Regions from separate parts of the Lysinibacillus sp. NPDC096212 genome, predicted to be linked through region 2. Evidence: riboswitches for the same ligand, from Rfam matches in the RefSeq annotation. Region 2 holds a riboswitch; the other holds the start of a gene.
What was found. Region 2 has a riboswitch for FMN ahead of ribE (riboflavin synthase). Riboswitches for the same ligand answer to the same signal wherever they lie in the genome.
Positions count from the first base shown of each region.

Region 1: it holds a riboswitch for FMN, as region 2 does, so the genes downstream of both, ACIQ7T_RS17335 (ECF transporter S component) here and ribE (riboflavin synthase) in region 2, are expected to answer to the same signal.

Region 1 covers NZ_JBIWFQ010000018.1:68,090-72,524, reverse strand. The annotation lists gene ACIQ7T_RS17350 (ATP-binding protein) at 1-89, shown strand, start outside; gene sigX (RNA polymerase sigma factor SigX) at 173-706, shown strand; gene ACIQ7T_RS17340 (RNA polymerase subunit sigma) at 703-2,010, shown strand; FMN riboswitch at 2,305-2,503, shown strand; gene ACIQ7T_RS17335 (ECF transporter S component) at 2,726-3,313, shown strand; gene ACIQ7T_RS17330 (sodium-dependent transporter) at 3,478-4,435, shown strand, end outside.
Region 2 covers NZ_JBIWFQ010000003.1:228,568-233,002, forward strand. The annotation lists gene ACIQ7T_RS04515 (YibE/F family protein) at 1-781, opposite strand, end outside; gene ACIQ7T_RS04520 (SDR family NAD(P)-dependent oxidoreductase) at 1,168-1,290, shown strand; gene ACIQ7T_RS04525 (hypothetical protein) at 1,335-1,472, shown strand; FMN riboswitch at 1,701-1,826, shown strand; FMN riboswitch at 1,952-2,077, shown strand; gene ribE (riboflavin synthase) at 2,220-2,855, shown strand; partial or broken gene ribB (3,4-dihydroxy-2-butanone-4-phosphate synthase) at 3,068-3,658, shown strand; gene ribH (6,7-dimethyl-8-ribityllumazine synthase) at 4,020-4,435, shown strand, end outside.

The DNA of each region.
Region 1 (4,435 bases), on a different contig from region 2:
ATATTGTCAAGGCACATTCAGGCAATATTATGGTAGATAGTGTGCTGAAAGAGGGGACTACCTTCACGTTTTATTTACCTTTTGATTAATACTATTAAAGAGTGGTATTAATTGGATGTAACTTCTGTGGACATTTAGACGACAAATATAAATAGAACGGGGGTGGAGTGCTTTGAATGACTCCGTGTTCCATCGGTTATACGATGCATATCATCAAGACGTGTTCCAGTTTCTTATTTATTTAGTAAAAAACCGTACACTTGCTGAGGATTTAGCGCATGAGGTTTATGTTCGTGTATTGCGCTCATATGATCAGTTCGCAGGAAATAGCAGTGAAAAGACTTGGCTTTTTGCTATTGCTAAAAATGTCGCTATTGATCATTTTAGAAAGCAGGCTGTACGTCAAAAACATTCACTTGATTTTTTTGATTGGGAAACGGAACAGCTACATTCAACCACACCATCACCGGAGGACGTATTGCAGGCCAGTGATGAATTTATGCAGGTGCAAGTAGCACTCGAACACTGTACAGGTGACCAAAAAATGGTCATTATTATGCGCTACTTTCAAGACTTATCGATTGCAGAAACTGCACAAATACTAGATTGGACAGAAGCGAAGGTAAAAACCACTCAGCATCGTGCCATTAAATTTTTACGGCAACAGCTACAACAGGTTAGAGAACAGGAGGCGAAACGGCAATGACACATAACCAATTTGATGATGATCAACTTGAGCATCTATTAAATAATGCCCCTAAGCTTTCTGACCGCCGTTCAAAAGAAGAAATATTAAATCGATTATTGACAGATGCTCGCTTGCAGGATAATGTCCATCTTCAAGAAGCTATACAACAACCAATAGATGATGAAATAACATCGCAAGAGCAACAACACAGTATTCCTACGCAACAAGAAAGTACCGAGACTGCAACAACAAAGAAGAAAGTTCGTAAATGGCCAATCTTTATGAGTGTTGCAGCAGTTTTCGCTTTAACAGTAATTACAGGCTCTATGTTCATGAATCATAATGATGCAAAATTAGACCAGGCTAATGCTCCTGAAACCTCTCAATATTCAACATCGCAGGATAGTCGAGCAGCGAAAAGCTTTGTCAACCAGGATAAGATTATGGAATCCAACAACATAGTAGCAAAACATTCAAGGATTATGTCTCTACGATCATCTGTTTATGAGGAAGATTTAACAGAAGCAGTAGTGTTTCATATTGGTTTGGCAAATCGTGATAAGAAAAGCGTACCGATGACGTATATCATTCCAAATGAACGAGTTGCCACTGATTTTCCGAAGAAAAAGCCTACAACATTACAAATGTATGAAAAGTATGCGCCGCAAATTGATGAGAAAGCAAATGGTTTTACTAACTATCATCCATATAAAGGAGAATTGAAGGAGAAGGGCGATAAACTAGTTCATGTATTGCCGGAGAAAAATGATTATGATGTTGCTTCAGCAGATACTAATGAATATTTAGAGACTTTACAGGATACATTCTCAGATTCAGAGTATAAAGATATTGAGTTTGAAAATCCTGATGGTACAGCCTACAAATTTTCCAAGGAAGAAGAGCCAAGTAATCCTAAGGCATTAACAAGCTCAAATCATTTTAATTATTATTTATATAAAGATGAAAATGGAGCTGAATATTTATCACCCGATTCTCGTAAGACTTTTCCCACTGTAACAGAAGCGCTTACCGATATGCGAAATAAAAATGATGATGTATACGTTTCAGTTGTACCAGAAAATATAGCATACACTGTAAAAGAAGTAGCAGAAGGCGTTATTGTTACATTTGATGAGCCGCTTGATTTAACGACCATGGATACTGTTCGTGCAACTCAACTGATAGAAGCTATGATGCTCACTGCTGCAAGCTTTGATCAACAAATACGTTTAGACAATGTTGTACAGGAAACCTGGGAAGGATTTGATTTAAAAAAATTCTTGCCAAAGCCTGTAGGAGCCAATAAACGATATATGCCATAAACAGCCTAACAACAAATAGACGAACAGAACATAAATAAATTTTTGGAGCATTCTCGCCACTATATGTGCGTGAATGCTCTTGTCATTTAACTTAGCAATTATTTTCAGTAGCGAAAGCGAAGCGTCACCTACGAAGTCTCTCGCCTCTATAGGTGATGAGATGAATAAGGATTTAAGCTACTTTTCACGAGTATTTATTAAAGCATACAAGTTTAATCGGATTTTTTTAAAGCAAAGCTATTTACTTTTCTCTAATAATTCATTATAGTAAGGCTATGAAATAAAAAAATAATGATTCATCTTCGGGGCAGGGTGAAAATCCCGACCGGCGGTAATAGAGTTGTAAATCGCTAATGTTTCCTTTAAGACATATTAGCTCGCATGATTTACTAAAGGCTCTTCAGCCCGCGACCTGTGCAAATAATTTTTTTGCATGGCTGACTTGGTGCAATTCCAAGGCCGACAGTTAAAGTCTGGATGGGAGAAGATGGAGGTGCGATCGTCATTCATTGTTATGAATTTAGCTATGTACGAGCGTTTTTTCGATGTGGTTTCACACAGCGTATGCTCAGAAAATAGTTAATTAATGGCGTTTTTTAATCATGCCTATTCTCCCTTATGCTCTTTTGCATAAGGGTTTTTTCATGATAATAATTGATTAGGTCGTAACCTTTCTTCTTGCGAGATTGAATCAGCAAAGAGGAGAGAGTTTTCTATGAAGAAAAATGTTAAACTTCAATCGTATATTACGATTGGTATGCTGAGCAGTATTTCGTTTTTATTAATGCTTTTTAATTTCCCGATTCCGCCATTTCCAATGTTTTTGGAAGTGGACTTCAGTGATATGCCAGCATTACTAGCAGCAATCACTATGGGACCTGTAGCGGGGATTTTAGTAGAATTATTTAAAAATGTGTTGGACTGGGTTTTCTCAGGCACGCCAACGGGAGTACCGGTAGGACATATCGCGAACTTTGCAACAGGTATTTTATTTATTTTACCAGTGAGCTTTGTTTTTAATCGCTCCAAAACAGTTAAGGGCCTTATCGGAGGTTTAGCTGCTGGAACAATTGTAATGGCAGTAGGAATGAGCATCCTTAACTATGCAGTATTTTTACCTATGTACACTTACTTTTTAGGTATGGAGCCTGTTGTAGGTGATTCACTATATAAAATGATCGTAGCTGGTATTTTGCCATTTAACATTGTGAAAGGTATTTTAATTACTATCATCATGGCATTACTATTCACAACAATGCGTAAATGGATTGATCATCAGCGTTCTATGTATTTAACAAAATAATTAGGATGAGACCTCGAGCTGTTAAGCGTTCGAGGTTTTTTATGTAGAATGGTTGAGGTGTTGGATAATATTACGCAAAAGTAACATATAGAATTAATGTAGTCGACTGTATTATTTTATTGTAGAATAAGGAAGAGTTGAGTAAGTTAGAGGAGTTTGAAGAGATGAGTGAAAAAAAGAGTCAGTGGTCTAGTAAACTAGGCTTTATTTTAGCATCGGCTGGAGCTGCAATCGGACTGGGGGCAATTTGGAAGCTTCCATATGTTACTGGACAAAGTGGCGGGGGAGCATTTTTCCTGATTTTTGTGCTATTTACATTGTTGATTGGTTTACCGATGTTATTATCAGAATATATTTTAGGTCGTGGTACACAGTCTGAGGCTGTGACTGCCTATAAAAAAATTGCACCTACTAAAACAGGTTGGGCTTGGGTTGGTCGTATGGGTGTGCTCGGCTGTTTTTTATTATTAAGTTTTTATAGTGTTGTAGGAGGTTGGATTTTTATATATAGTGGCCTTGGTGTGACTGGGGCTGTTATTGATCCTTCCGTGGATCCTAGTGAACTATTTGCAAAGATTGTAGGAACACCTTGGATTACATTGCTAGGTTTAGGGCTGTTTACGCTAGTAAATGTATTAGTCATTTCACTTGGCGTGCAAAATGGTATAGAGAAGGCCAATAAGTGGATGATGCCTTTATTATTCATTATGTTTATTGTGCTTGTTGTGAGGGCTTTAACATTAGATGGAGCAATGGAAGGGGTTAAATTCTTCTTGTGGCCTGACTTTTCTAATATAACTGGAAAGGCTATATTGGAAGCGTTAGGGCAGTCCTTCTTTGGCTTAGCAGTAGGATTTTCTTGTCTTGTGACGTACAGCTCCTATTTAAAGAAAGATGTGAGCTTACCTAATTCCGCAGGCTCTGTTGTTCTTCTCACTGTGCTTGTATCGTTTTTAGCAGGATTAGCCATTTTCCCTGTTGTATTTGCTTTTGATTTAGAACCGGCATCTGGACCAGGCTTATTATTTACGGTTCTGCCAACAGCATTTAGTCAAATGCCATTTGGTGAAATATTCTTAGCGATGTTTTTATTATTATTTTTATTCGCAACGCTAACTTCTT
Region 2 (4,435 bases):
CTCCTAGTGCTCCAATAAATAAGCCAGCCATAAAAATCACTCGATATGGTCGCGTTAAAAATTGCATTTCTTCATATCGAAGCCCATTCTCGGATGTAATCCACAAAACTAAAGCGCTAATCAATATAGAAATAAATGTTCCTATAAGTGTTGCCATTATCGCTGCATATGTTTTTTCATTCAAGCCGTTAATGAGAATTAAAGAAATGACCGTAAATAAAAGAACACATACCCCGCTAATAAATATCAAATTTATATTAGAATTTATATATAAATCCAAAGCGTATGATAATACAAGCGAATTTACAATTAAACTGATGATTGAAAATAATCCTTGTCTTTTACCGACAATTAGCAAAGCAAAAATAAAAATCCACGCCACTATCAAGACAAACTGATCACGTTTCACGTCTAAAATAGCCCCAGTTAAATCTCCATTTTTGTCTGTATTTACTTTAATGGAAACAAATAATTTATTCCCAACATGGTACTCTTGATCAAAAGCCCCAGATGCTGAATACTCATTTGTAAAATGAATAAGCTTACCTTTTTTTTCACCATTTTTTAATACAGCTGTAATTTGCTGAGTATATAAATGATCTTCATTTTCATACATATCTGTTACAGGGTTTGATTCTTTTAATTCCGTTTTTATAACTTCCGCAATTGGACGATCATAAAATGCTTCGTTGTGATAAACGAAAAAAACAGAAGCGATAAAGCAAATTGCGATAAAGGTATAAAATATAAATTTAGATTTTTTTTTCAAGATGTTTTGCAATAAAAAGCCTCCAATGTGAGAAAGGAATCTGATTGTACTTATGCGTTCATTGTTAAAATGGCACGAAAATGACTCACAATATCACTAATTTTTTAATGTCAAGCAGATTTAAAAAATGCCATTATAAAGTAACGTGCTAATTGAATAGAGGTTCCTTAATTATATAGTAGATTTTAGCTTACTTAGTTAGTTTTAGCATAATTAAATTATTGTTATTCATTATGTAAGTGTTTATTAATTTTTTGCTTATGACAAATGGGATGGTACAACATAGCATGTGAAGGAAGCGAAAAAATATAGGAGAAATCGCCATTATTCAGGACGCGATAGTTGAATTGATACTGGCCAGGTTAGGCAGTATTTAATCAAAAGAGGAATGGTTTGGCATGAAATGTGTTAATCCAGTAATGGAAAAGCAGGATAAAGGATCGATTATTAATACTGCTTCATCGGCAGGTATTCGTTCAGAACACAGTATCGCTGTATATTCCGCAAGTAACATGCGGTAATCGGTTTAACGAAAGGCGTCACGGTCGAGTATGCAAATAAAAGTATTCGTATTAATGCTGTGTGTCCAGGCGGCATCGTTACACCATTATTTCAAAGTGTTGGTGAAACACTTGAAAAAACAGGGTACGTACCAGAAGAAATGTCACGTGTATGTATGGGACGCCATGGTGAACCAGAATAAGTTGCAGAAGCGGTCCTATTCTTAGCATCAGATAAAGCAAGCTTCATGGCTGGTGCTGTTGTCTCTGTTGATGGTAGTTTGACTGTATAAATTTATTGTTTTTGTAGCAATTTACAAACGCAACGATAGGCAAACTTGCGAATGTGAAATGAATTATAGAAAAAATTTATAAAGAATTATCTGGATAATAAAATAAATTAGTGTTATCGTAAGAACTAGCTAAATAAAAATATCCTTCAGGGTAGGGTGAAATTCCCAATCGGCGGTGATGAAGAAATTCAAAGTCCGTGAGCGCAAGCTGATTTGGTGCAAATCCAAAACCGACAGTTATAGTCTGGATGGGAGAAGGGTAAAAGTGTGAGCTTTTTAAATTCGCTTGAGTTTATAAGGTGTATTTGAGTATGCTTTTATGTTAACTACTTCCCATTTTATAGTCGGGAAGTAGTTTTTGTTTTATTTGGCTAAAAAATTGAATAGCAGTAGTTCTTCGGGGTAGGGTGAAATTCCCAATCGGCGGTGATGAAGAAATTCAAAGTCCGTGAGCGCAAGCTGATTTGGTGCAAATCCAAAACCGACAGTGACAGTCTGGATGGGAGAAGAACGATGAGATGACAGCCTATGGAAAAAATATTATATCCATAAGGTTTATTTGTTGACGTCTTATGTATATGAACTCCCAAACCCCTTTATTCTAAGGGGTTTTTTGTTTGAGCGGAAATTATTAAATGAATGAAAGCAGGTGAAAAAATGTTTACAGGAATTGTTGAGGATATTGGCACCGTAAAAACCATGCAAAGCGATCGACAAAGTATGAAAATCACCGTTATTTCAAAGAAAATGGTAGAGGATGTAAAGCTAGGGGACAGTATAGCGGTCAATGGTGTTTGTTTAACAGTGATATATTTTAATGAACAAGAGCTAACGATGGATGTAATGCCTGAAACAGTGAGCGCAACAAATTTACAGCAGCTCGCAGTTGGAGATCCGGTAAATTTAGAACGCGCTATGTCAGCTAATGGACGTTTCGGTGGTCATTTTGTATCCGGACATGTTGACGGGGTAGGGAAAATAGTGCGCAAGCGGCCATTAGCAAATGCAGTCTATATTGATATTGAACTATCGAAGGAGTTAACGAGCTACTGTATTCCAAAGGGCTCCATCACAATTGACGGAACGAGTCTAACACTCTTTCAGGTTGAGAAAAACGGTGTCACAGTATCACTGATACCTCACACATACAAGGAAACAATTTTAGGTATGAAAAAAATTGGTGATCTCGTCAATATAGAAACCGATTTAGTTGGAAAATACATTTTGCATCAACTTAAGTATGGACAGGAACCAACCATTTCAAGAGACTTCTTAGCAAAAAACGGGTTTTAACTTCTTTCAGCGAAGCCAAAACATCTGTACCTGTCGCTACGCTTTCGGTACAAAAAACATCCGCTGAAATAGAGGAACTTAGTCTAAGAACGCCACGTTCTGTGGAAACGGTTGAGTGACCAACGTCATGCTTGCAGGCCTAAGCAATCCGGACGCAATTATGCCGAGGCATAATTGATCTAATAACACTTTAAGAACTGGAGGTGGCGATATTGCTACATTCAATTGAAGAAGCAATAGAGGATTTAAAACAAGGGAAGATGATTATCGTAGTAGATGATGAGGACCGAGAAAACGAAGGGGACTTACTCGCACTTGCGGAATTTATGACCCCAGAAACGATTAACTTTATGGCGACCTATGGAAGAGGTCTTATTTGTACGCCGATTTCACAGGAGCTTGCACAAAAATTAGCATTAAAGCCAATGGTTAGTATTAATACTGATAATCATCAAACGGCATTTACCGTTAGTATAGATCATGTAGACACAACAACTGGAATTAGCGCCTTTGAACGGGCAATGACTATACAAAAAATGCTAAAACCACAGGCAAAAGCTGCGGATTTTCGTAGACCGGGCCATGTATTCCCGTTAATTGCAAAGGACAATGGTGTATTAGAGCGTAGAGGACATACGGAAGCTACAATTGATTTGGCCAAGCTGTGTCATAGTATTCCTGCGGGCATTATTTGTGAAATTATGGGGGACAATGGCAAAATGCTACGCTTTAATGACCTTGTTAAATATGCAGCGCAACATGATTTAAAAATGATTTCAATTGAAGCATTGGCCACTTATCGTCTTAAACAAATAATGGAAGAAAACACACAGACAATATAAAGGATCATCAACAAAAGTTTGGAATGACATTTGTTAAAACGTACTTTATGTATATAAGTTGATTGGAGTGGAGACTGGGCGACTCCTTGAGGATTAGCGGATAGAGGAACGAAGGCTAAAACCATCACGTCCTGTGATAATTCGTGATCAACATCGTGTTGGCCCGAGACCCTGGAGCGCAAGCGAAGGGGCTCATCGGACGCCCTCAGGAAGCTCTGCTCTGCGCGAAAGCGTAGCGACAGCAATAACAAAGCGCCCAGTCGGAACGGAAATCAACCCCACGTTATGATGATTAGACTAAATAATAAAGGAGAGATTCAAAATGGTTAAAACATTTGAAGCACAATTAATTGGTACGGATTTAAAAATAGCAGTAGTAGTTGGTCGTTTCAACGAATTTATTACAAGCAAATTATTAGACGGTGCATTAGATGGTTTAAAGCGTCATGGTGTGGATGAGAATTCTATCGATGTAGCATGGGTTCCTGGTGCATTTGAAGTGCCATTCATCGCGAAACAGTTAGCTGAAACAAAGAAATATGATGCAATTATTGGATTAGGTACAGTAATCCGTGGCTCAACAACACATTATGATTATGTATGTAATGAATCAGCAAAAGGAATTGCAAATGTGTCACTAACTACAAATGTACCTGTTATTTTTGGCATTGTAACTACAGAAAATATTGAACAAGCGATTGAGCGTGCAGGGACTAAATCAGGAAATAAAGGCTATGA